DNA from 4 places in the Paenarthrobacter sp. YJN-5 genome. Region 2 is predicted to be linked to each of the others. Evidence: riboswitches for the same ligand, from Rfam matches in the RefSeq annotation. Region 2 holds a riboswitch; each other region holds the start of a gene.
The links. A riboswitch is a leader RNA that binds a small molecule or an ion and turns the genes downstream of it on or off. The one in region 2 is predicted to bind cyclic di-AMP.

Region 1: linked by a shared signal. The riboswitch ahead of HMI59_RS25375 (M23 family metallopeptidase) and the one ahead of HMI59_RS16575 (C40 family peptidase) in region 2 are both predicted to bind cyclic di-AMP.
Region 3: linked by a shared signal. The riboswitch ahead of HMI59_RS01955 (hypothetical protein) and the one ahead of HMI59_RS16575 (C40 family peptidase) in region 2 are both predicted to bind cyclic di-AMP.
Region 4: linked by a shared signal. The riboswitch ahead of HMI59_RS19140 (NlpC/P60 family protein) and the one ahead of HMI59_RS16575 (C40 family peptidase) in region 2 are both predicted to bind cyclic di-AMP.

What each region holds. Positions count from the first base shown of each region.
Region 1 covers NZ_CP053548.1:18,163-23,783, forward strand. Annotated here, with positions in the region: gene HMI59_RS25355 (cytochrome c biogenesis CcdA family protein) at 1-49, shown strand, start outside; gene HMI59_RS25360 (TlpA disulfide reductase family protein) at 88-699, shown strand; gene HMI59_RS25365 (vitamin K epoxide reductase family protein) at 741-1,409, shown strand; gene HMI59_RS25370 (TrkH family potassium uptake protein) at 1,497-2,927, shown strand; gene HMI59_RS25375 (M23 family metallopeptidase) at 2,958-3,752, opposite strand; cyclic di-AMP (ydaO/yuaA leader) riboswitch at 3,757-3,954, opposite strand; gene HMI59_RS25380 (SURF1 family protein) at 4,141-4,986, opposite strand; gene HMI59_RS25385 (cytochrome c biogenesis protein ResB) at 4,983-5,621, opposite strand, start outside.
Region 2 covers NZ_CP053544.1:3,578,640-3,584,260, reverse strand. Annotated here, with positions in the region: gene HMI59_RS16580 (M23 family metallopeptidase) at 1-508, shown strand, start outside; cyclic di-AMP (ydaO/yuaA leader) riboswitch at 648-814, shown strand; gene HMI59_RS16575 (C40 family peptidase) at 819-1,562, shown strand; gene HMI59_RS16570 (NlpC/P60 family protein) at 1,656-2,444, shown strand; gene HMI59_RS16565 (HNH endonuclease) at 2,666-3,166, shown strand; gene HMI59_RS16560 (NTP transferase domain-containing protein) at 3,228-4,115, shown strand; gene HMI59_RS16555 (molybdopterin-binding protein) at 4,112-5,470, shown strand; gene fdhD (formate dehydrogenase accessory sulfurtransferase FdhD) at 5,552-5,621, shown strand, end outside.
Region 3 covers NZ_CP053544.1:410,970-416,590, forward strand. Annotated here, with positions in the region: gene HMI59_RS01950 (AEC family transporter) at 1-286, shown strand, start outside; gene HMI59_RS01955 (hypothetical protein) at 524-1,816, opposite strand; cyclic di-AMP (ydaO/yuaA leader) riboswitch at 1,821-1,968, opposite strand; gene HMI59_RS01960 (ATP-dependent DNA ligase) at 2,184-3,251, shown strand; gene HMI59_RS01965 (DUF6480 family protein) at 3,259-3,501, opposite strand; gene HMI59_RS01970 (alpha/beta fold hydrolase) at 3,600-4,412, opposite strand; gene HMI59_RS01975 (hypothetical protein) at 4,430-4,672, opposite strand; gene HMI59_RS01980 (helix-turn-helix domain-containing protein) at 4,753-5,172, opposite strand; gene HMI59_RS01985 (HPr family phosphocarrier protein) at 5,308-5,586, opposite strand.
Region 4 covers NZ_CP053544.1:4,136,322-4,141,942, reverse strand. Annotated here, with positions in the region: gene HMI59_RS19160 (hypothetical protein) at 1-396, opposite strand, end outside; gene hutG (formimidoylglutamase) at 462-1,409, opposite strand; gene HMI59_RS19150 (NCS2 family permease) at 1,485-2,927, opposite strand; gene HMI59_RS19145 (copper resistance CopC family protein) at 3,041-3,679, shown strand; cyclic di-AMP (ydaO/yuaA leader) riboswitch at 3,859-4,021, shown strand; gene HMI59_RS19140 (NlpC/P60 family protein) at 4,025-4,813, shown strand; gene HMI59_RS19135 (FAD-dependent monooxygenase) at 4,963-5,571, opposite strand.

The DNA.
Region 1 (5,621 bases), on a different replicon from region 2:
GATCTACCAGCTCCAAAACCTTGCCGGGACCTTCCTCATGCCCGTCTAACCCGCTGAAAAACCTGGAAGATGCAAAGGCCACAACCGATGACCCCACAGTTCCCACCCAATCCCCGCCCCGGACGCCGTACCGTGCTCGGCCTCGGCGTGGCCGTGTTGGCCCTGGCCGGCTGCGGGTCCAAGGACAACCTGGCCCAACAGGCCAACGCCGGAGACAACAAGAACTACATAGCCGGTGACGGTTCGGTCAACGAATACCCTCCCGGGTCCCGCGGAGCCCCCGTCACCTTGGAAGGTGAACTGTTCAGCGGGGAAAAAGTCAATGCACGGGACTGGGAAGGCAAGGTGGTCGTCCTGAACTTCTGGTACGCGGCCTGCGCCCCCTGCCGCGTGGAAGCACCGGACCTGGCAGCCCTGTCGGCAGAGTTCAAAGACCAGGGCGTGCTGTTCTACGGCGTCAACGTCCGCGACGACGCCGCCACGGCCGCGGCCTTCGAACGGACCTTCAACATCGCCTACCCGAGCTTTGATGACAGCGACGGGGCCGTCCTGCTGGCCATGACAGAGTATGTCCCGCCCCGGGCGGTGCCCACGACGCTGGTCCTGGACAAGCAAGGACGCGTCAGCGCCCGCATCCTCGGAGCAACCCAGAAGGGCACCCTGAAGGCCCTGATCACCTCAGCCGCGGCCGGAACCTGAACCGGTCCACCCCCGGCAGCAACGACGAAAGACACCCCACGATGACGACCACCACACCCCCGACCGGCACCGGCCCCGCCGGGGACACCGCCCCGGCGGCCGCCAGAGACGCCGCACCCGTGCTGATGACCCGCGACAAGCCCTTCGGGTGGCTCCTCGTCGTTGCCGGCGTCCTTGGCTGGCTGGCCTCCGGGATCCTGGTCCTGGAGAAACTCCAGAAACTGAGCAACCCCGGTTATGAGACCGTCTGCGACATCAACCCCTGGATCTCCTGCGGCCAGGTCATGCAGACCTGGCAGAGTTCGGTCTTCGGGTTTCCCAACATGTTCATCGGGATCGTGGCGTTCGCTGTCATCATCACCACCGGCACGGGCCTGCTGTCCGGGGCGGTCTTCGCGCGCTGGTATTGGCTCGGACTCCAAGCCGGTGTCACGCTGGGCTTCGCCTTCGTCATCTGGCTCTGGTCCCAGGCGCTGTACGCGATCCACGTCCTGTGCCCGTTCTGCATGGTCGTCTGGGCGGTGATGATTCCGCTGTTCGTTTGGGTCACCGCACGGAACATCACCCACGGCATCATCACCCTCCCCGCCCGGGCGGCGCGCGTCGTCGGCGAATCGGGCTGGGTCATGACCGCCTTGCTGTACGTGGCCGTCGCGGCGAGCATCTTCTTCGCCTTCCTCCACGTCTTCGTGGGCACCCCCGGCCTTTAGCAGCCCCACCCCGCTGCGCGGCGGCCATCGAGGGAATCTCCTGTGACGGGCAGTGCCCCTCACGACCAAGGACAAGGACCACCGCGCATGGAGCAGAAGCAACGCCCGGATCACCACCGTCCCGGACCGCGGCCGGTCCCCGGGCCCGACCGGCCCACCGTCCTCACCGGACTGCGTGATTTTGTCGACTCGATCGCGAACACCAACCCGGCCCGTCTGGCGTTCACGGTCTTCGTTTTCGTCATCCTGCTCTTTACCGGCCTGCTGTCCCTGCCGGCTTCCTCCGCATCGGGTGAATCCACGCCCCTGCACCAGGCCATGTTCACGGCAGTGTCCAGCGTCTGCGTCACGGGCCTGACGGTGGTATCAACGGCCACGCACTGGTCCTTCTTCGGGCAACTGGTCATCCTCATAGGCATCTTCGTGGGTGGTTTGGGTACCTTGACCCTCGCCTCCCTGCTGGCCCTCATGGTCAGCAAGCGGCTGGGTGTCCGTGGCAAACTCATTGCCCAGGAAGCCATGAACAACGCGGGCCGGCTCGGCGAAGTGGGTACCCTCCTGCGGATCGTCATTGTCACGTCCGTGGTGATCGAGGCCGCCCTTGCCCTGGCCCTGATTCCCCGGTTCATGCTCCTGGGCGAACCGTTCTGGCAGTCGGTCTGGCACGGAGTCTTCTACTCGATCTCCTCCTTCAACAACGCCGGCTTCACGCCCCACTCCGACGGCATTGTCCCGTACGAGACAGACCTCTGGATCCTCATCCCGCTCATGCTGGGCGTTTTCCTGGGCAGCCTCGGCTTTCCCGTGGTGATGGTCCTCCAGCAAAACGGCCTGAACTGGAAGAAGTGGAACCTCCACACCAAGCTCACCATCCAGGTGTCCTTCATCCTGCTGCTCGCAGGTACCGTCCTCTGGGCCCTGATGGAGTGGGACAACACCCGGACCATCGGCACCATGACGGCCGGCGAGAAAGTTGTCCATTCGCTGTTCGCGTCCGTGATGACGCGGTCCGGCGGGTTCAACCTGGTGGACCAGAACCAGCTGGAGCCCACCACCATGCTGCTCACGGATGCGCTCATGTTCGCCGGCGGCGGCTCCGCCTCCACGGCCGGTGGCATCAAAGTGACCACCATTGCCGTCATGTTCCTCGCCATTGTTGCCGAGGCCCGAGGCGACGCCGACGTCAAGGTCTACGGCCGCACCATCCCCCAAGGCACCATGCGGGTGGCCATCTCGGTGATCGTTGCCGGAGCCACCCTGGTCTCCGTCGCCGCATTCCTGTTGCTTTCCATCAGCGGCGCTTCACTGGACAGGGTGCTCTTTGAAACCATTTCCGCCTTTGCCACCGTGGGACTGAGCACCAACCTCAGTGCCGAGCTGCCGCCGTCGGGCGTTTACGTCCTCACAGCCCTCATGTTCGCCGGCCGGTTGGGGACTGTCACCCTTGCTGCGGGCCTGGCCCTGCGCCAGCGCAGCCAGCTGTTCCACTACCCGGAAGAGCGACCCATCATTGGCTGAGAACCTGACGGCAGGCACCGGAGCCAGGGGTTAGAGCCATCCCTGGGGGTTGACGGTCTGTCCGTTGAGCAGGACCTCGAAGTGCAGGTGGCAGCCGGTGGAGTTTCCGGTGGTCCCGGCCGCTGCGATCCGTTGGCCCGCGCCGACGGTCGCGCCCACAGCGGTTTCGATGGCGGCCAGGTGGTTGTAGGTGCTTTTGAGTCCGTTGCCGTGGTCGACCACGATCCGGTTTCCGCCGCCATAGGGTGACCAGCCGGCCTCCACAACGGTCCCGGCGCCCGCAGCGAACACCGCGGTTTGGCAGGCCGCGACGAGATCCTGGCCGGTGTGAAGTTCACCTGTTCCGGTGATCGGGCTGGTTCGGATGCCAAACGGCGACGCAATGGACATGCTGGCCAACGGCGCTCCGAGCCGGCCCGAGGACGCAGCAGGGGACGTGCTGGCTCCCTTGGGGGCAGCCACCGCACCGGCCGCCGCTACCGGCGCCTTCGCGGGCGGGGCCGCCTTAGTGGTGACCCCCGGGCGTTCGAAACTGATCGACGCCCCCGCCGAGGCCTGCACCGGCGCGGCCGTTGCCGCGGAAGCTGCCACCTGTTCGGTGGTGGCGGTGGGAGCCGGGTTGGCGTGCGCGGCGGTCAGCGCGACGGTGAGGACCGTGGCCACGCCCAAGGTCGTCGCGGCTGTCACCTGTTTGCCCCGGCTCCAGGTCATGCCGCTGGCTGAGGCGTGGCGGGGTGTTCGGGCGGCCGCGGTCCGGGAGGCCGACAACGCCATGATGGCGGTGGTGGGTTTCCGGCGGCGGCCACGGGGAGATGAAGTTGCCACGCAAGGATCCTTTCGATCCGCCTGCGAAGTTAGCTGTCGGGTTCGGGCCAAGGAACAAGCCCGGCCGCGCATCGATTGCCCTCTGGCCCTCGACGCACGGCTTCACCCCAAGGCAGATTGGCTGCCGGTTCTGGGTCCTCCACCCCCGCCGCGGAAAAGATCGTCGATCAATGCCACCGGCGGGGTTCAGCGTGCGGCATCAAAGGCTTTTATTACAGAAAAACCTGAATCAATAGTAGCGACAAAGCCCGATCGTTACAATTCCGTGACCAAGCCAGTCCATGACGTGCCACGACAGGCCGGGCCGCGCTTGGAATCCACCATACCTGAAGGAATCTTCAGATGATCAGTCGAGGCGGCCCGTAGTCCTTCGTGCCCGGTGGCCCAGTCAAAGGCCCATGGAGTCCAGCAGGGCATCTTCCTCTTCGGCTCCCCTGCGGTCCCGCCGGGACGGCTTGGAGCGGAGTTCCTCCCGGTCTTGCCCGTCGGGTTGGTCGTGTTCCTCGGCCCTGATGCGGGCGTGTTGCCGGGCCATATAGCCGAAGCCGACGAAAGCCAGGATCCCGAAGGTGATCCATTGCAGGGCGTAGGAAAGATTGGATCCTTCCTTCACGGCCGGGGCGGCCAAGGGCTGCGGCAGGTTTCCCGGCTGCGGGGATTCGGAGGCCATCAGGCCGTAGCTGCCGGTCATGAGGGGGTAACCGATTTCCTGCTGGTAGCCGGCCAGGTCGATGCTGGCCAGCTGGCCGGCGGGAGCGTCACGGCCCAGGTCCGGTTCGGCCGGTTTGATCCTGACAACGGCCTCGACCTGCCCTTCCGGTGGGGCGGGCACGCTGTCCGGGTAACCGGGGCGTTGGTTCCCGATCGGCAGCCACCCTCTGTTGATGACGATGGTTTCGCCGGTGGCGAGCCGGAAGGGAACGACGACTTCGTAGCCGGGCGCGGAATTGTTGGGCCGGTTGCGGATGATCCGCTGGTCCTGGGGCAGGTAGCGGCCTTCCACGGCTACGGTCATCCATTTGGCGTCGGGTGCGGGATTGTTGAAGTGTGCCCGGGCCTCAGCGAAGGGAACCGGTGGTTTGTCGTAGTTTTCCTGGACCCTGCGGATCTCCGCGACCGCCTGGTTCCGGCGGTCCATTTGCCAGTTTCCCAGGGCAAGGCAGGCCGCGGCGAAGGCCGCGGCGGCCAGGAGGTATCCCGCCCAGCGCCAGGACAGCAGAAAGCTGTAGCTCACGGGGCGTCCTCCTGTCCCCAGTGCCGGGTCAGCAGCGAGCGGATGGCGGTTGCTTCCGGGGCCAGGCGGTGGTCCTCGCCACGGGCCAGGAGGCCGTATTCGACCATGGTCCTGCCATCCTCGGCGTTCCCGGCCCGGACCCAGACACGGCGCCGGTTGATGTACAGGGAGATGATCAGTCCGAGCACGGCGAGGCCGGAGAACACCAGAACCCCTGCTTGGCCGGGGTCGCTGCGGACGTCGACGCCGATGTAGCGCTTGAGGCCGTCGAAGCTGATGCTTCCCTTGCCCTCGGGCAGCGTATAGGTGGCCCCGGGGCCGAGCGTGATGCCTTTGGCGGGGAGGTCGCGGCCGTTGAGCTGGGTCAGGTTCTTCACGTCCAGGCTGTACACGTTTTGAGGTTGCCCGGTATCCAGCCCGAGGTCTCCGTAGTAGGAATTCAGGTTCAATTGGGGGTTGAACGGGTCCGGATCGAAGCTGTAGGCCACGCCTGCCTCGTTGGTGACTGCCGAGGGCAGAAAGAATCCGACGAACCCCAGCTGGGAGGGTGCCGCGTCGGGGGCTTTGATCACGACGGTGGAGGTGTAGACGCCGTCGTTGGGGATGGAGACCACGGGGCCGCTGAAGGCGGTCTT
Region 2 (5,621 bases):
GTCCGCCAAGATCGACTTCAGCCGCGCCGCGGTGGCAACCAAGGCGGATCCCGACGGCAAGCTCAAGCAGTTGCTGAGCGCCCAGTCCGTAGGAAGCATCCAGGCCAGCTCCTCCAAGGGCACCATGGCCAGCCCCTTGGATACCCTCAGCACTGCATCACCGTTCGGCTACCGCATCAGCCCGCTGACAGGCGGCAGCGGCGATTTCCACCGCGGCCAGGACTTCGTGGCCCAGTGCGGCACGGCAGTCCACGCTGCTGCGGCAGGCAAGGTCACCTTTGCGGGTTGGCATGAATACGGTGGAGGCAACCGCGTGGTAGTGGACCATGGCAACGGCCTGGAAACCACCTACAACCACTTGTCGTCATTCAACGTCAAGGTCGGCGACACCGTGAATCGCGGAGATACCGTTGCCTTGAGCGGCACCACGGGCGCTTCCACCGGCTGCCACCTCCACTTCGAAGTCCAGGTCAACGGCGAAGTCGTCGACCCCATGGGCTGGCTCTAACCCGAGTTGATGGTCGTCTCTCGCATTCTTGACACGCCCCGTGATCTGAATGTGACATTTGCGTTCAACTGTTGTACCGTACAAAGCGCATCGGCTTTTTAGGGGGCCGATGCACTTGGGTGGATTGCCTAGCTCTGCCACCACTCAAGGTCCGTTCGCATAATTCGTCTGGCAGGGGCGGGGGAACCAATTTTGGTCTTCGAAAGAGGGCCTTGGGGTTAAGTCACAAACGCTTCCAACGGCGTGTGGCCGGATGACTCCCATCCGAATCCGACAGCTCACCTCGCAGGCATTGGGAGAGGCTACCTTCGTGTCATCACGCACTACTTCTGCGCGCCACCGCGCCCAGACGGTTACCCCGTTGAACACTCTTTCCAAGGCTGTTTCAGCGAATGCCGGAACCGTCGGCCGCCAGGCCGCAGTCCTTGCAGCAGCATCGGGCCTGGTCCTCAGCGTCGGCCTTCCTGCCCAGGCAGCGGATACTGACGTTTCCAAGGCTGAGTCCAGCGCACAGCAGCTGGTGACCACCGCCGTCGTCACGGCGGAACCAACCGCCACTGTTTCCTTTGAGAGCCCCGTTGTGGTTACCAAGGAAGCCCCCAAGATCCAGCGCGCTTCCCAGACCACGCAGCGCTCCCAGGCCAACGGCAACCAGAATGCCGGCCAGGGCGAGGCCGCAGTCACCGCCAAGTCCGCCGGCTCCAAGGATTCCGCAGCCAGCGCCGCGGCTTCGGGCCTCGCAGCAATCGCGTACACCGGCATCGGCCACCCGTACGTCTGGGGCGGCACCACCCCCAACGGTTGGGACTGCTCCGGCTTCACCCAGTGGGTTTACGCACAGGCCGGCATCAGCATTCCCCGCGTCAATGCATGGACCGCCATGAAGCCCACCAGCACTCCCGCTCCCGGCGACCTCGTCATGCAGAACGGCGGTGCCCACGTTGGTATTTACGTCGGCAACGGCATGATGGTCAGTGCCCTGAACCCCAGCCAGGGCACGCTGCTTCACTCGGTAGCTTCTACCGGAACCTCCTCCTTCTTCACCCTGCGCTAAGAACCGTCCAGGTAAGCCAGCGCGCCCCCAGGTGCTGGCCTGCCCATGACCCGCGTGCTTCCCAGCGGCACGCGGAAACGAAAAGAGATCATCATGACCAGTGCAAACAAGGTTGCGCGGCACCGGGCCGAGGCTCCCAAGACCAGCTCACTTGCCGTGATTGCAAAGGCAGTTTCGGTGAACGCCGGTGGCGTCGGCCGCCAGGCAGCAGTGATCGCCGCGGCTTCGGGCTTGGTCCTGACCAGTGGCGTTGCTGCCAATGCGGCGGATACCAATGTGGATCGCGAGTCCACCTCAACCACCTCCCTGGACATCCAGTCCGTTGTGCAATCCACCATCGCCGCTGACTCCACCGTTGCCATCTCCTACGAGAGCCCGGTTGTCACCACGGTCGAGGCGCCCGCGCCCGTCGTGGAGAAAGCCCCGGCCAAGGCTGAAGCGAAGAGCACCGCACGGGAAGCCACTGTCTCAGCTTCCAACGCTGGTGGCGGCGCGACCGTGGCAGTCAGCAACGCCGCACCGGCAGCAAAGGCTCCGGCTGCTTCCAGTGGCCTCGGTGCGGCCATTGCCGCTGCAGCCTACGCCCAGCTCGGCGTGACCCAGGACTGCACCATGTTGGTTACCAACTCCCTCGCAGCCGTGGGTATCAACTTCCATGACTGGCCTGCGGGTTACCTTTCCCTTGGACGTACGGTCAGCGCAGCGGAAGCCCAGCCGGGCGACCTCGCTTACTACGCCAACGGTGGCCTGGCCGGACAGGCCCACATCGCCGTCTACGTCGGCAACGGCATGGCAGTGCATGGCGGATGGAACGGATCCACCACTGCTCTGTTCAGCGTCAACGTCGGCTCCGGTCCGGTCTTCATCCGGGTCAACGGCTGATCGAACTTTAAGGAAATACCCCGCAGGTTTCACCTGCGGGGTATTTCCGTCTTAAGGGTCAGGGCCGGGGCCTGTGGGCGACATCACAAGCTAATTCCACTGATAATTCGTTGATATGGCATATAGGTGCTTACTCTTATGGTGTCGATCCACAGCCCGTACATGCAGAGGGCAGCCGGCCCTCGTGCCCCTGGCGGGTGCGGCCGTTAAGAGGTACGTGCATGCGCACACTCGTTCTGAATGCTGGATATGAACCGCTGGCGGTAGTTACCTTCCGCCGGGCGCTGGTCCTTGTGCTCACCGGAAAAGCAAGCGTAGTGGCCGAAGGCGGCGAACCTGTCGTCGGGCCGCAGGAGATTCTGGGACGCCCGTCCGTGATCCTCCTCAATCGCTACATCCGGCCGCGGTACAACAGGATTACGGCCGTCAGCCGGCGCGGAGTTCTCCGCCGCGACGGCCACCGCTGCGCCTACTGCGGTAAGACAGCCCACACCATAGACCACGTCCACCCCAAATCCAGGGGCGGCGCGGATTCCTGGGAAAACCTGGTTGCGGCGTGCCTGAAATGCAATAACGCCAAGAGCGACCACACGCCGGCAGAGATGGGTTGGAAACTCCGTTTCACACCCGGCGTTCCCTCCGGAACCATGTGGCAGATCAAAGAACTCGAGAAGCCTGCGCCGGACTGGGATCCGTTCCTCTTGCCGGAATCCGCTGCCTGATTGATGTGCGTCCGCCTTATGCGGCACCGGCAATCCTGTGCGGCACCGGTAATCTGGGCGGATGGAGTTCAACGCAGTGATCTTGGCGGGTGGCAGGGCCACCCGCCTTGGCGGTGTGCCCAAACCTTCGCTGACCTACGACGGCGCCACCCTGCTTTCGCATGCCCTGGACGCAGCCCGGGGTGCTGTGGCAACCGTGGTGGTTGGCCCCGATCCCGGCACCTTGCCGCCCGGCGTGCTGACTGCACGGGAGGAACCTGTGTTCGCCGGTCCTGCTGCGGCGATTGCCGTAGGCCTGGCTGCCCTGGCGGATCGAGGGGCCGCCCCTTGGACCCTGGTCCTCGCGTGCGACATGCCGCATGCCTCCCGCGGTGTGCAAGCGTTGTTGGCTGCGCTGATTGCCACGCCGGAGACCGAGGGCGCCATGGCCGTGTCCCCGGACGGGCGCAAGCAGCCGTTGCTGGGGATCTACAGCACACAGGCCATGGAAAGGGAAGTGGCCCTGGCATCGGGCGAGGGAGGGTTAACGAACTCTTCAGTGTTCCGCCTGCTTGCTAGGCTGAAGGTGATGGCGGTGCCTGTTCCCAGTGGTTCCACGGATGACGTGGACACGTGGGCAGACGCCGCGGTACTGGGCATAGACAAACAGCAGGAGGCGGACGTGAAGAGCCAGGAAGAGACTCTCGAGGAATGGTGCCGCATGCTGCTGCAGGCATTCGAACTTGAAGGCGTCGAGGTGGATGTCAACGAGGTCCTCGCCGTTGCCGGCGTTGCGGCGCATTCCGTAGTGCGTCCCGCTGCACCCCTGACCACGTTCATTGCCGGCTATGCGGCCGGAATGGCCCGGGGTATCGGGCAAGCCAACGACGACGCGGCCATGAGTGCTGCCCTCGGCTTGGCACGCCAAGTGGCTAAGCAATACCCGGAACCCGGGGCAGAATCGGAATGACCGCGGCCCCGGAACAGGGCCACCACGCGGCACATACCTGGCAGGAGGCCCGGCAGCGCGCCTTTGAGGTTGCTGCTCCCATCCCCGCGAGCCCCGTTCCCCTGAGGGCTGCGCTCGGCCGGACGCTTTCCTCGGATGTACTGGCTCTCCAGGACATGCCCCACTATGCCTCGTCCGCCATGGATGGGTGGGCTGTCAACGGCAGCGGACCCTGGATACTGAGCGAACCGGGGCAGCGCCTTGCCCCGTACCAAGCCAGCCCGATCGTTACCGGCGGACTCATTCCGCCCGGGGCCAAGGCAGTACTGCGCAGCGAGAGCGGCGTCATCACCACGGACGACGACGGCCTGCCGGTACTTGCGCTCGGCGGAGCCGCCAAACCCGGGGAGCCCCGCAACGGGCAGCACATCCGTAAAGCCGCGGAGGAAGCAGCCGAGGGCGAGGTCCTGATCAAGGCCGGGGTGGTCCTGAATCCCGCCCATCTGGCCCTGGCGGCCTTGGCCGGACTGGACGAGGTGGAGGTGCTTGGCAAGCCGCTGGTCCGTTTCCTCTTGACGGGTTCCGAAGTGGTGGATCAGGGCATGCCCGGCCCGGGCCAGGTCCGTGACACCTTCGGTCCGCAGCTTGGCGGGGTGGTTGAACTTCTTGGCGGCATAGCGGGGGAGCAGGTCAGGGTCGGCGACAGCTACGAAGATTGGCTTGCCGCCCTGCAGGACGTCGAACCGGACGTCCCCCAAGAAGCCGCGGGGTTGGCGGACGTGGACGCGGAGCCGCCGGCCGACGTCGTCATTACCACGGGCGGTACCGGCCGCTCCGGTACCGACCACTTCCGGAAAGCGATCGCAGAGCTCGGCGGAACGCTGCTGATCGACGGCATCGCCATGCGCCCGGGGCACCCCGCTGTTTTGGCGGAGCTTCCGGATGGACGGTTCGTCCTGGGCCTGCCTGGCAACCCGTTGGCCGCCATGATGGCACTGTTCACGGTGGGTGGACCACTGCTGGCCGCCTTGGGGCATGGCAGCATGCCGGACACAGGCGAGGTGCCCTCCGGTGCCATGATCGACGCCGACCCCGGGCGCACCCGGTTGATGCCGTTCAAACTGGTCTACGGCCTGGCCTCACCCGCCCAACATGCAGGGCCGGGAATGCTGCGGGGGCTCGCCAACGCAGATGGCGTCATGGTGGTGCCGCCGCATGGAGTCCAACTCGGCGAGCTGGTGCAGGCGTTCGCGCTCCCGTGGGGCAAGCCGCTGCCCGTGCCCAAGCCGCCGGAGGAAAAGCCGCGCAAGGCGCCTGCGCGAGGCCAGCGGAAGGGTCCCCAGGGACCGGTCGACTGGAGCGCGCTCGACGCTTGACGCCCGCGGGTGGAACCAAGTGGCCAGCGGGCAACAGGCTTGCCATGATGGACACATGAACCTGGAGAAGGGAGCCTGACCATGGGACGCGTCACCCAACGCCGCAAGATCCATAAGTTCGTCCTGGATGGCTCACCCCAAGCGCTGGAAC
Region 3 (5,621 bases), 1.4 Mb from region 2:
CGCTCCGCTGCAGAAGGGCGACGGCCGGGTGGAAACCGTGGTGGCGACGCTCCTGAAACTCGTGGGGATGCCCTTGGTGGTCTGGGCGCTGGGGCGGTTCGTCTTCGGGCTCGAAGGGCAGCACCTCCTGGCGTTGGTCATCATGGGTGCGCTTCCCACGGCACAGAACGTGTTCCTTTTCGCTTCCCCGTATGGCCGGGGCACTGTTGTTGCGCGCGACGTCATCCTCCTGACCACAGTGCTCTGCGTGGGGGCCTTGCTGGTGGTCGCGTGGCTCTTGGGGTAGCGAAACATGTGACCGACCCGGTGGCGGAAGAGTCGGGTGGCAGAACAGAAGGCAGGAACCCTTGCCGGGTCCCTGCCTTCTTGGTTTCACACTTGTTTGTTAGCGGCGCCCGTCAGAAACGGCGCAGCCGCTGGTGGCTCCAGCGGCCCATCCGATGGCGGAAAGTGGCCGTCCGGCTGCTGCAGCAGTACCGGCCGTGCCAGCCGATGTGGGTAGTGGTGCGGGGCATGCGGGTGCTCACTTGAGGACCCCCTTGGCTGCGTCGAGCAGGCCGTCCACGTCCAGGCTCGGAGCCTCCGTCGGTGCGCTGGACTTAGGGTCGGAGCCCGGCTTCGGGGAGTCGCTGGGCCGCGGCTTGGAAGTCTGCGTCGTCGTCGGCGTGGGCGTTGGGGTGGTGGTTGGCGTCGTCGTCGTAGAAGGCGTCGTGCTGGGCGAAGGCGCCGTGATGTTGTCCGACGGCGGTGCCGGCTGGCTCGGAACGGGCGACGTCACGCCCGGTACTGGAACCACGGCCGAAGGGGCGGTGGACGGAACCCACTTGGGGTCGGCCAACGAAACCTGCGGCGTCGGAGTGGACGACGGCGGTGCTGCCGCTGCCGGAGAGGCTGCTTCGACGGCGGACTGCCCGGTATCCGTCGTAGCGGCCGACGTCGAGGACGCGGTGGAGTAGGACGGCGTCGGGCCAGGAGTGGCCGAGCCCGTTGCCCGGTCTTCGCCGGAATTGTTAGCGCCGCTGGCCTGGTTTTGAGTGTCCTGTCCGAAGATCGGCAGGTCCATGGCTTGGCTTACCGTTCCCACCGTGAGGACCAGGCCCAGTGCTCCGGCGACCACCGCCATGCGCTGGCTCATGGTCTTCACGGACGCTGCCTTGGTCAGGACGGCGTGGGGTTCCTTGGTGAAGGAGGAGGAAGCAAAGGAACCAAAGGCCGACTTCGCAGCATTGCGTCCTGCGGCTCGTCCTGCCGCAGGACGTGCGCCGTCGTGCTGGCCACGGGCGGTCTTGCGACTGGCCAATCCGGCGGCGGCTGTAGCGTCAGCGGCGATCCGGGCCGGCGTCTTGGGCTGGGGGGTCCCGGCCGCGGCGGCAACGTGCGCCGAAACCACCGGAATAGCGGCAGTCGCGGGCTCGGGCTCAGTGGCGGGCTCCGCCGGCGTGGCCTTCACCACGGGGATGGCAGCCGTGGGCGGTCCGGGCGTAGTGGACTCCGAGCGCGGAGGAGCGGCAACTACGGGGATGGCTTCGGTGCGCGGCTCTTCGGTGGGGGATTCAGCGGTGGGTTCGGAGTCGGACTCAGCACTCGGTGCAGCTTCCGGAGCCACGACTGCCTGGGCCGCGCGCTCGCGTTCCATCGCCCGTCGCTGTGCTCGTGTCATGGGCGCAGCGGTGGGGTCGGTTGCGGTGGCGGGTACCGCCGTCGTGCTATCCATTTCGGTGGCCGGACCGCTGGGCTGGGCCCGACGGCGTCCGGTTGGCTTGGTGGGCTGGCCGTCCCCTTGGGCACGGCGCGGCTGATCCATGGTTGGGGACATGGTGTTTGCCTCTCAACGCCTGCGAGGTTAGCTGTCGGGTTCGGACGAGGCCGTCCGGCCGCACGTGGCGGCTTCACCCCAAGGGCCTGCGGGGAACAGGCCCGGGAACTCTGGGTCCCCCGTCTCTGCCGCGGGTCTGGCGGGATTCCGGGATGCGGCAGAGCTCGGCGTCAGCCCGGAAGCGGCCCAGCGGAGATACGGGTCGCCCTACGAAGTTACAGCAGCAGGGAAGTAAAGTCACATTAATGTAACGGACGGTACATGAGGGCCGGCAGCGCCCGCGCTGGCGGACGGACGCGCCACACACCGTCCACATATCCCTGCTGAACACTAGCTTTCGGCGTCTACCGGCCGGTAGACATGAGCTATGGACCTACCCGTGATGCCACCCGTTTCGCCCATGCTCGCCAAATCCGTGCCCAACATTCCTGAGGTTGGGCACTACGAACCCAAATGGGACGGGTTCCGGACCATCGTCTTCAGGGACGGGGATGACGTCATCCTGGGCAGCCGGAACGAGAAACCCATGACCCGGTACTTCCCTGAGCTGGTGGAGGCGTTGAAGAAGAACCTGCCGGAGAAATGCGTGGTGGATGGCGAGATCATCCTTATTTCCGGCAACCGGCTCGACTTCGAAGGACTGCAGCAGCGCATCCACCCCGCCGACAGCCGCGTCCGGATGCTTGCAGAGAAGACGCCGTCCTCCTTCGTCGGGTTCGACCTCCTGGCCCTCGGGGACGAAGACCTCACTGCCCGGCCGTTCTCCGAGCGCCGTGCTGCGCTGGAAAAGGCGCTCGCCGATGCCGAGCCGCCCGTGTACGTGACGCCTGCGGTCACCGACCTAGAGCGGGCAAAGGAATGGTTCGTGCAGCTTGAGGGAGCAGGGCTCGACGGCGTGCTGTCCAAACCGCTCGACGGTACCTACCAGCCGAACAAGCGGGTGATGTTCAAGACCAAGCATGAACGGACGGCGGACTGCGTGGTGGCCGGTTTCCGTTGGCACAAGACGGCGGACGTCGTGGGGTCGATGCTGCTGGGGCTCTATGACGATTCCGGCAAACTCCACCACGTCGGAGTGGTGGCCGCCTTCCCCATGGCGAAGCGGAAGGCGATGGTGGCCGAGTTGGAGCCGTACCAGGTGGAGATCGCGGACCACCCCTGGGGAGAGTGGGCCAGCCAGGAAACCGGAGCGGCGGTTGGTTCGAGGATGCCGGGGGCCCAAAGCCGCTGGAGTGCCGGCAAGGACTTTTCCTTTGTTCCTCTGCGGCCCGAGCTGGTGATCGAAGTGGCGTACGACTACATGGAAGGAGACCGGTTCCGGCACACCACGCAATTCCGCAGGTGGCGGCCGGACCGGACTCCTGAAAGCTGCACGTACTCACAGCTGGAGGAGCCGGCCGACTATAACCTCGGCGAGATCCTCAAGCTGAAGTAGGGGAGTTCTATTCCTCGTGCCCTTGATCCATGCTCATGCTGTCTTCCGCTGGAGGCGTTTCTCCCGGGGGTACTCCGCCGCCGGGTTCAAGCCCTGTGACGTTGCCGTTGTCCGGATCCGGGTTCGCTGATGCGGCGGGATCGCGGTCTTCGTCCTGCCTCATGTCCGGGTCTTCATGGATGCTGTCGGGCTCGGCCGCGCCGGACACTCCGAAGGTCTGCGGATCGTCTTCCGGGTCATAGCTTGTCATGGTCAAACCCCTTCCTAAGCAAACTTACTATTTGGCTTGCCCTGCCAGCCTAACCGTGTCCTGTCCAGCGCAACAAGGGGCGTGCCGCCGTCGTGAGGCTATGCCTGCGTACGGTCCGACGTTGCGGCGACGAAGCTCCGGATCGCGTCCGCAACGGCCTTCGGCCTCATGTGCTGGGCCACGTGTCCCACTCCCGGAATCTCCACCAGCCTGCCTTGGGGAACAGCTCGGGAGAGCCGCAGCGACCATTCGGGTCCTGCCACGTGGTCGCGGCTGCCTCGCAGGATCAGCACGGGGTTCCCCACAAGGCTCAGTCGTTTCTCGGTGGGGTACTCCATCATCACGGGCAGCTCGGTGAGGTACCAGCGGGGCCCGCACAGGAAGTAGTCGGAGACGACGATCCAGTTGGAGGACGGACTTTCGCGAAGGAGCCCATCCAGGAAGAGGGCCAGCGATTGCCGCCGTACGTTCTTGTGCTTCGAATCCACCACAGGACCCATCAGAACCACGTGCGAGGCCTGCTCCGGTGCATGAAGCGCAGCCTCGATGGCGAACTGGACGCCCATGGAGTGGCCCACCAGCACGTAGGAAGTGATGCCCTTCGCTTTCAACGTCTCCGCAATGAAGGCACCGTATTCCTCGGCCATGACTTGGTGGTCCGGTGTGGGCGTGCCCGCAAAACCCGGCAGGTCGAACGAGTACGTCGGCGAACCAGCGGCAAGGACGGCGTGGAGGCGGGCAAGGTAGCGGTGTGAGACGCCGATGCCGTGAATCAGGATGTACACGGGGCTGTCCGGGGAGCCGGGCGATGGCTGCGAGCCGGGCGGCGGGGTTCCGTTGGTCCAAAGGATGCGACCCTTAAGCCCGCCGGCTTCGACGTCTTCCGAGCGCAGGGGCGTGCGGCGTGTCAATCGTCCTCGCACCTGTTCTACTCCCGCGCGGGGTCGTCGGACCCGGCTGATTCATCCGCGCTCTGGTGAACGTCGGCAGCGTTGGCCGCTTCCCGGCGTCGGGCGATCTTTGATTCCGTCCACATCGCGACGGCGACGAACACAACGCACGCGAACATGAACGTGGCCACGAAGTTCAATCCCATGGCCGAACCAAGGGGTGCGGCAACAGCCATGGCGGCCGCTCCGGCCACGATATGCCACCCCTTGAAATTTCCCACCAAATAAGCGTAACCCCGGCGTTTGCGGCACTCCGCCTCTTGGCCGGGATCGTTGCTTGATCCTTATCACCACGCCCTGTCTACGGCGTGTCGTCAGGTCCCGGGGCTTCCTCTGCCGCACTGGCCGCGGCTTCCTTGCGCTTCTGCTTTTCCAGCCAGGCCATGATGGCAGCCTGCCGGATACGGCGATGGGTTCCCCGGTACTCCACGGGGATTTCGCCGCGGTCGGTCATATTCCGCAGATAGGTGTGCGAAATCCCGGCAAGCTCAGCTGCCTGGGAGGTGGTGAGCATCTCCTCGACACTGCTGACGGTCACGGTTTCGCCCCTGCTGAGCCGCGCGAGGAGGTCGACGACGGCGTCCTTCGCCTGATCGGGCAGGCGGTGGACGGTGCCATCGACGAACACAGTGATGTCGTTGCTGTCCTGGAGCGAGCGTGCCAGGTTCCGGGCGTCATCGGCGGGAAGGCCGGCCGTGACGCGGGGAGCTATCAATGCCATGGCAGAAGCCTAGCGCGGCTGCACCCCAAGGCGGTGTTGCATGCCGGTTCGCCTGTTTCGACGATTAGCTGCGTGTTAGACGTTTCCTACCGTCTAACACGCAGCGAGCCATCGAATCGGGCGGCAAGCCAAGAGTCAGACGGCGTCCAGGTCCGTTTCCAACAGTTTCACCAAGGCATCCAGTGCCTCGTCAGCACCTTCACCCTCGGCCCGGAGCACCACCACATCGCCCTTGGCCGCGCCAAGCGTCATCAGGGACAGGATGCTGGCGGCGTCGAGGGCGTCTTCGGCGGGTTCTCCCTGCATGGCGATGGTGACGTCCACGGACTGTTCACCGGCTGCCTCGGCAAAGAGCGCCGCGGGACGCGCGTGGAGGCCGGACTTGCTGGCGATGGTAGCTGTGCGTTCGGGCATGGGTTTCTCCTTGCGGTTGGGAACTTGCGGAACTT
Region 4 (5,621 bases), 560 kb from region 2:
GTGGGTGTAGAGCATCAGGTCCGCCCCGTGGACGGCGCCACCACCAGACACTGCGGCAGGGAGATCCGCGGGGATCTGCCCCGTGCCGTGCAGGTGGTCCAGGGAACCGAGGCCGGGGAAGGAGCCACCAAGGGCATCGAAGCCGAAGAACAGCACTTGCTGCGCCGCCCCGGAAATGAGCAGCAGCAAGATGGGGCCGTGGATCCAGTGCGTGATCAGTTGGGCCGCTAAGGCAGACAAAGCCACGAATCCCAGCAGGATGGGGATGGCCGGGGCGCTTCCACCGGAAACAACGTGGGCGCCCAGGCCCAGGGCAACGGCCACCGGTCCGGCCACCCAGGTCCACTTATTCCGGACAGTGCCCTTACGCGGAACATCCACAGGAGTCGTGCTCATCGCCATCCTTCCCTCCACAAGGCTATGGGGATGATGTGCCCAGCAAAAGGGTTAGCCAAACACAGTTAGGCCAGCAGCGTGTTCACCAACCGAGCAGCCACCTTCGCGGTACGCCCATCAATGTCGAATTCAGGATTCAGTTCCGCCACATCAAGATGCACAAGCTTCCCGCTGGCGGCCACTTGTTTGCAGACGGCACTGATCACCGGGAGCGGCACTCCGTACGCGGCCGGAGCGCTGACGCCGGGCGCCACCGCTGCGGGCATCACGTCAAGGTCGATCGTCAAGTAAAGGACCTCGATGCCCGCCAGGAAATCCGCCACGAACGTCTCCACGGCCTCCGGCGCGCATGCCTCGTCCAACAAGTACTTCACGCCCAGCCGCTCCGCTGTGTCGAACAGGGTCCGCGTGTTGTTGGGTTCGGAAATACCGACGACGGCGTACTGCAGTTCGCGGCCAGCGGCGGCTTCCTCCTGGGCCATTTGGAGGAACGGCGTTCCCGAGCTCGGGACGGGCTCGTCGCGCAGGTCAAAGTGGGCGTCAAGGTTCAGTACACCCAGCCGTTTGCCGCGCAGGACTTCGGAGCCGGCCACCCCCAGGTAGCTGGCGAACGCGGTTTCGTGGCCCCCGCCAAGCACAACGGTGAGGTTGCCGGCGTCGAGCAGTCCGGAGATGGCACGTCCGGCGCGTGCCTGGCCGTCCTCCAGCTGGTCGCCCTCCACCACCACGTCACCGGCGTCGAACACCTCCCGGTCCAGGTGGAACGCCAGCGGACCAAGCGCCGCACGGATCGCGGCCGGAGCCGCGGCAGCACCTACCCGCCCCTTGTTGCGGCGAACCCCTGCGTCGCTGCAGAAGCCCAGTACGACGGCGGAGCGCACGCCGGCAGCGGCGGTCCCGGCAGCGTGGGGAGCCACAGCCTGCCACCACCGACGGTGCTCAGGGCCGTCGCCGTCGAAGCGGCCGGTCCATGCGGTGGGGGTGACGTCTACGGCGAGGGCGCTGGTTTCCATGGATTAAGCACACCGGACCCGGACTGCCAATGCCAGCAGTTCCGGGCCCGGAGTGTCTGAAATACCGGAATGGGGCTACTTCACCCCGAGCAGTTCCTCCACGGTGCCGATGCCGAAGAACAGCAGGAATGCCGCAGCCACAGCCCACATCAAGGGGTGTACCTCGCGGGCGCGGCCCTGGAACGTGCGGATCAGGACGTAGGAGATGAAGCCTGCGCCGAGGCCGTTGGCGATCGAGTAGGTGAACGGCATGAGGGCGATGGTCAGGAACGCCGGGATGCCGACGCCCCAGTCCTGCCAGTCGATCTTGCCCACCTGCGAAACCATCATGAAGCCCACCACAACAAGGGCGGGCGCAACGGCTTCGAAGGGAACCAGGTTGATCAACGGCGTAAAGAACATGGCCACCAGGAACAGGACACCGGTGACGATCGAGGCCAGGCCGGTCCGGGCGCCTTCGCCAATGCCGGCGCCGGATTCGACGAAGATCTGGTTGGAGGACACCGAAGCTCCGCCACCCACAATCGCGCCGAGCGCATCAACCTGGAGAACGCGGTCCACATTGGGGATGTTGCCGTGCTCATCCACGGTTCCGGCCTCATTGGCCAGGCCCACCATGGTGCCCATGGCGTCGAAGAAGATGCTGAGCAGGATCACGAAGGCCAGCAGGGCGGCACCGATGAAGCCAAGGTGTTCGAAGGCGCCAAAGGGGTTGGCCTTGCCGATCAGGGAGAGGTCCGGAGCGCCCCACTCGGACACCTTGGGGGCCACGAGCGACCAGCCGCGGGGGTTGATGGTGGTGCCGTCGTTGCTCGGTCCGATATGCAGGGTGAATTCAAGGATCGCAGCCAGCGCGGTGGAGACGATGATGCCGATCAGGATGGCACCGCGTACCTTGCGCACCACCAGCGCGATGGTGAGGACCAGGCCGACCGCGAACACCAGCGTCGGCCAGCCCAGGAGTTTGCCGTCCACGCCCAGGCCCAGCGGAACGGTGGTTCCGGCGGCGTCGGGAATGCGGCGCACGAAGCCGGCGTTGACCAGTCCGATCAGCGCAATGAAGAGGCCGATGCCCACCACGATCGCCGTCTTGAGCGCCTCGGGGACGGCCTTGAAGACGGCGGTCCGGAACCCGGTGAGGACGAGGATCAGCATGGTCAGGCCGGAGAGGACCACCAGGCCCATCATGTCCGGCCATGTCAGGCCCGGGTGCGAGGCAACGGTGACGGCCACGAACGCGTTGACGCCCAGGCCTGTGGCTACGGCAAAGGGATGCTTGGCCCAAGCACCCATGAGGATGGTCAGGATGCCTGCCACGAAGGCCGTGGTGGCGGCGACGGCCGTGAAGCCCAGCGATGCCCCGCTCGAGTCAGCCCCCGACAGGATGAGGGGGTTCAGGACCACGATGTAGCTCATGGCAAAGAAGGTCGCGAAGCCGCCACGGATTTCCCGCGAATACGTGGATCCACGTTCGGAGATCTTGAAGTAGCGGTCGATTGCAGAACCCTGTTTAAGCATGGATGTCTCCGGGGATCGTGTGAGTGTGCTCTCAAATCCTATGCCCGCCCGTGCGGGAGGGCCTGACGATTCGCCTAGTCTGTAAGGAAGCCAACATTAGGAGAAACCGCCCCATGCGCACCATCCGCCCGCTCCTGGCCGCCGTCGTGGCTGCCCTCGCCTTCGCCTCGGCGCTGCTTTTCGGCGCCGCCCCGGCATCGGCGCACGACGCCGCAGAATCCACGAGTCCGGCCAGCGGAGCCACGGTTGCGGAAGTTCCGGCATCGGTCTCCGTCACGTTCAATAACCGGCCGCTGGCTATTGGTTCGGGCATGTCGGTGACCGCGGGCGGGGAGAACTGGGCGGACGGCGCCGTGCAGATCATCGACAACCAGGCGGTCCAAAAACTGCGTCCCGGCGCTCCGGCGGGCCAGTACACGGTGGTTTGGCGCGTCGTCAGCTCCGATTCGCACCCCATCGAGGGCACCTTTACATTCACGGCAACAGCAGGAAGCACGACGTCGGAGGGCGCCACCGCGGTAGCCTCGCCGTCCGCGTCGGGCCAGGCAGGTTCGGGCACTGTTCCGAGTGCGGGAACCGCGGCCCCCGGAACCCCCGTCAGCGAACCGGCTCCGGACGCCTCCCAGCCGTTCCCGTGGAGCATCGTGGCGTTTGCTGCATTAGCTGTTGCGCTCGTTATTTTCCTGGCCGTTACAGCCCGTCGGAAATTGGCTGCTTCCAATGATGCCGAGGGCGATAAATCCGCGGAATGACGGGGTTTTCTACATACCTGCGAAAATCTCGAAACGGTTACTGCGACACGCTTGACGCCCACTTCTCGTTACTTAAATGTGACTTTGCCGTGATCATCGCGTACGGTAGTACCTGTGCCCGATCCGCATTCGGCGCACTTCCGGCCTGATTGCCTAGCTCTGCCGCAGGTCGGAATCCGTTCGCAGACATACCTACGGCAGAGACGGGGAACCCATTTTAGGCCGCCAATGAGCGCGCCTTGGGGTGAAGCCACGAAGCTTCCGCTGAACAGCGGTGGATAGTGGCCGGGTGACTCCCATCCGAATCCGACAGCTAACCTCGCAGGCATCGGGAGAGGCTTTTTCATGTCTTCACGCATTCTTCGCGGCCGTCGTAAGGCGGACAGCGTACGCCCCAATCCGTTCATCTCCATCTCCAAGGCAGTTGCCAGCAACGCTTCAGGCGCCGGCCGCCAGGCAGCCGTCATCGCTGCAGCTTCGGGTCTTGTCCTGACCGGTTCCATTGCTGCACACGCTGCCGAAACTCCGGCACAGGCTCCGGTCCAGCGGGACTCCAGCCCCGCCACGGTTGCTGAAACCGTTGCCGAAACCCCCAACAAGGTTGTCACTGCCGCAGCAACGGCCACCGTCAACTTCGAGCGTCCCGCTGTTGCTTCCGTAGCAGCACCGGTCATCGAGAAGCCGGCTCCGGTTGTTGAGGCTCCCAAGAAGGCCGCAGCCAAGGCTGCTGCAGCTCCTGCCGCTACCGCCACGGTTGCTGCTTCCGCACCTGCCGCTGCTGCTCCGGCAGCACCTGCCCCGGCACCCGCTGTTGGCGGCGTCAACGCAGCCATGGTTGCCTCGGCTTACGCCCAGATCGGTGTCATGCAGGACTGCACCGCCATGGTCGAAAAGGCCCTCGGCTCCGCAGGTATCCCGGTGGGCGACCTTGCCCCCATGCAGTTCATGAACTACGGCAAGGTAGTCAGCGATCCCCAGCCCGGTGACATGATCGTCCAGTCCGGCCACGTTGCCATCTACATCGGCAATGGCCAGGCCATCTCCGGTGGCATTAACGGTAACCAGACCGGCATCCACCCGATCAGCTGGCTGACCGCAACCGGCCCGCTCACGTACGTCCGCGCCGGCGCATAAGTTTCACGCTTCACAAAAAGGCCGGCACCCCGGAGGATTCGTCCTCCCGGGGTGCCGGTTTTTTGGTTTTAAGCTTTTTGGTTTAAGGGACCCTGCTTCAAGGGCCCTGTTTCAGGGCTGCCTTGGTGCCGCTGTCGGGCTTGCCGGGCTTAGGCGATCGCGAGGCCGGGCGCTGCTGGAAGTGCCACCTTCGAAGAGATGGCCTGCCCCACCGCCTTGGCCTGGCGGAGGACTTCCTTGGGGGTTGGCGTGATGAGTTCTCCCACTCCCACCAGATGCATGCCCACCGCGCGCATGGCGGCCACGAGGTTCTGACCAACGGCAATGCCAAGCTCGGCCAGCATTTTGCGCAACTGGCTCTGTGCGCAACGCGTCACCACGACGTGGTCGGCAAGGAGAATGCCGTGGGCTGTGTGGACGGCCCACTGCCGAGGGGATGCGAGGGGAGTTTCTGCGGCCGTGAGCAGGTCCAGCCGGACCGCCTTGGTGGTGTTGCGTACATCCAGGTGGTGGCTGGCCGCGTAGTTCCGCAGGTGGCGGAGGATCTGGTTCCGTTCCAGCATGGAAGCGGGATCGGCTACCTCGCACCGTTGCAGCATGCCGGTATGCACGGAAGGACCCGTCTGTGCCAGTGGGCCGAAGCCGTCCACCACGATCGAACCCACGCCGTAGCGGCTGAGTTCGCTGGCCACGGCGAGGCCTGAGAGTCCGGCTCCGATCACCACGGTGGTGGTTCGCTCCGTGGCGGAATCAGGCATGAGTGACACTGCGTGGTTCCTCCTTGACGTACGTGCCCAAAGGCAGGATT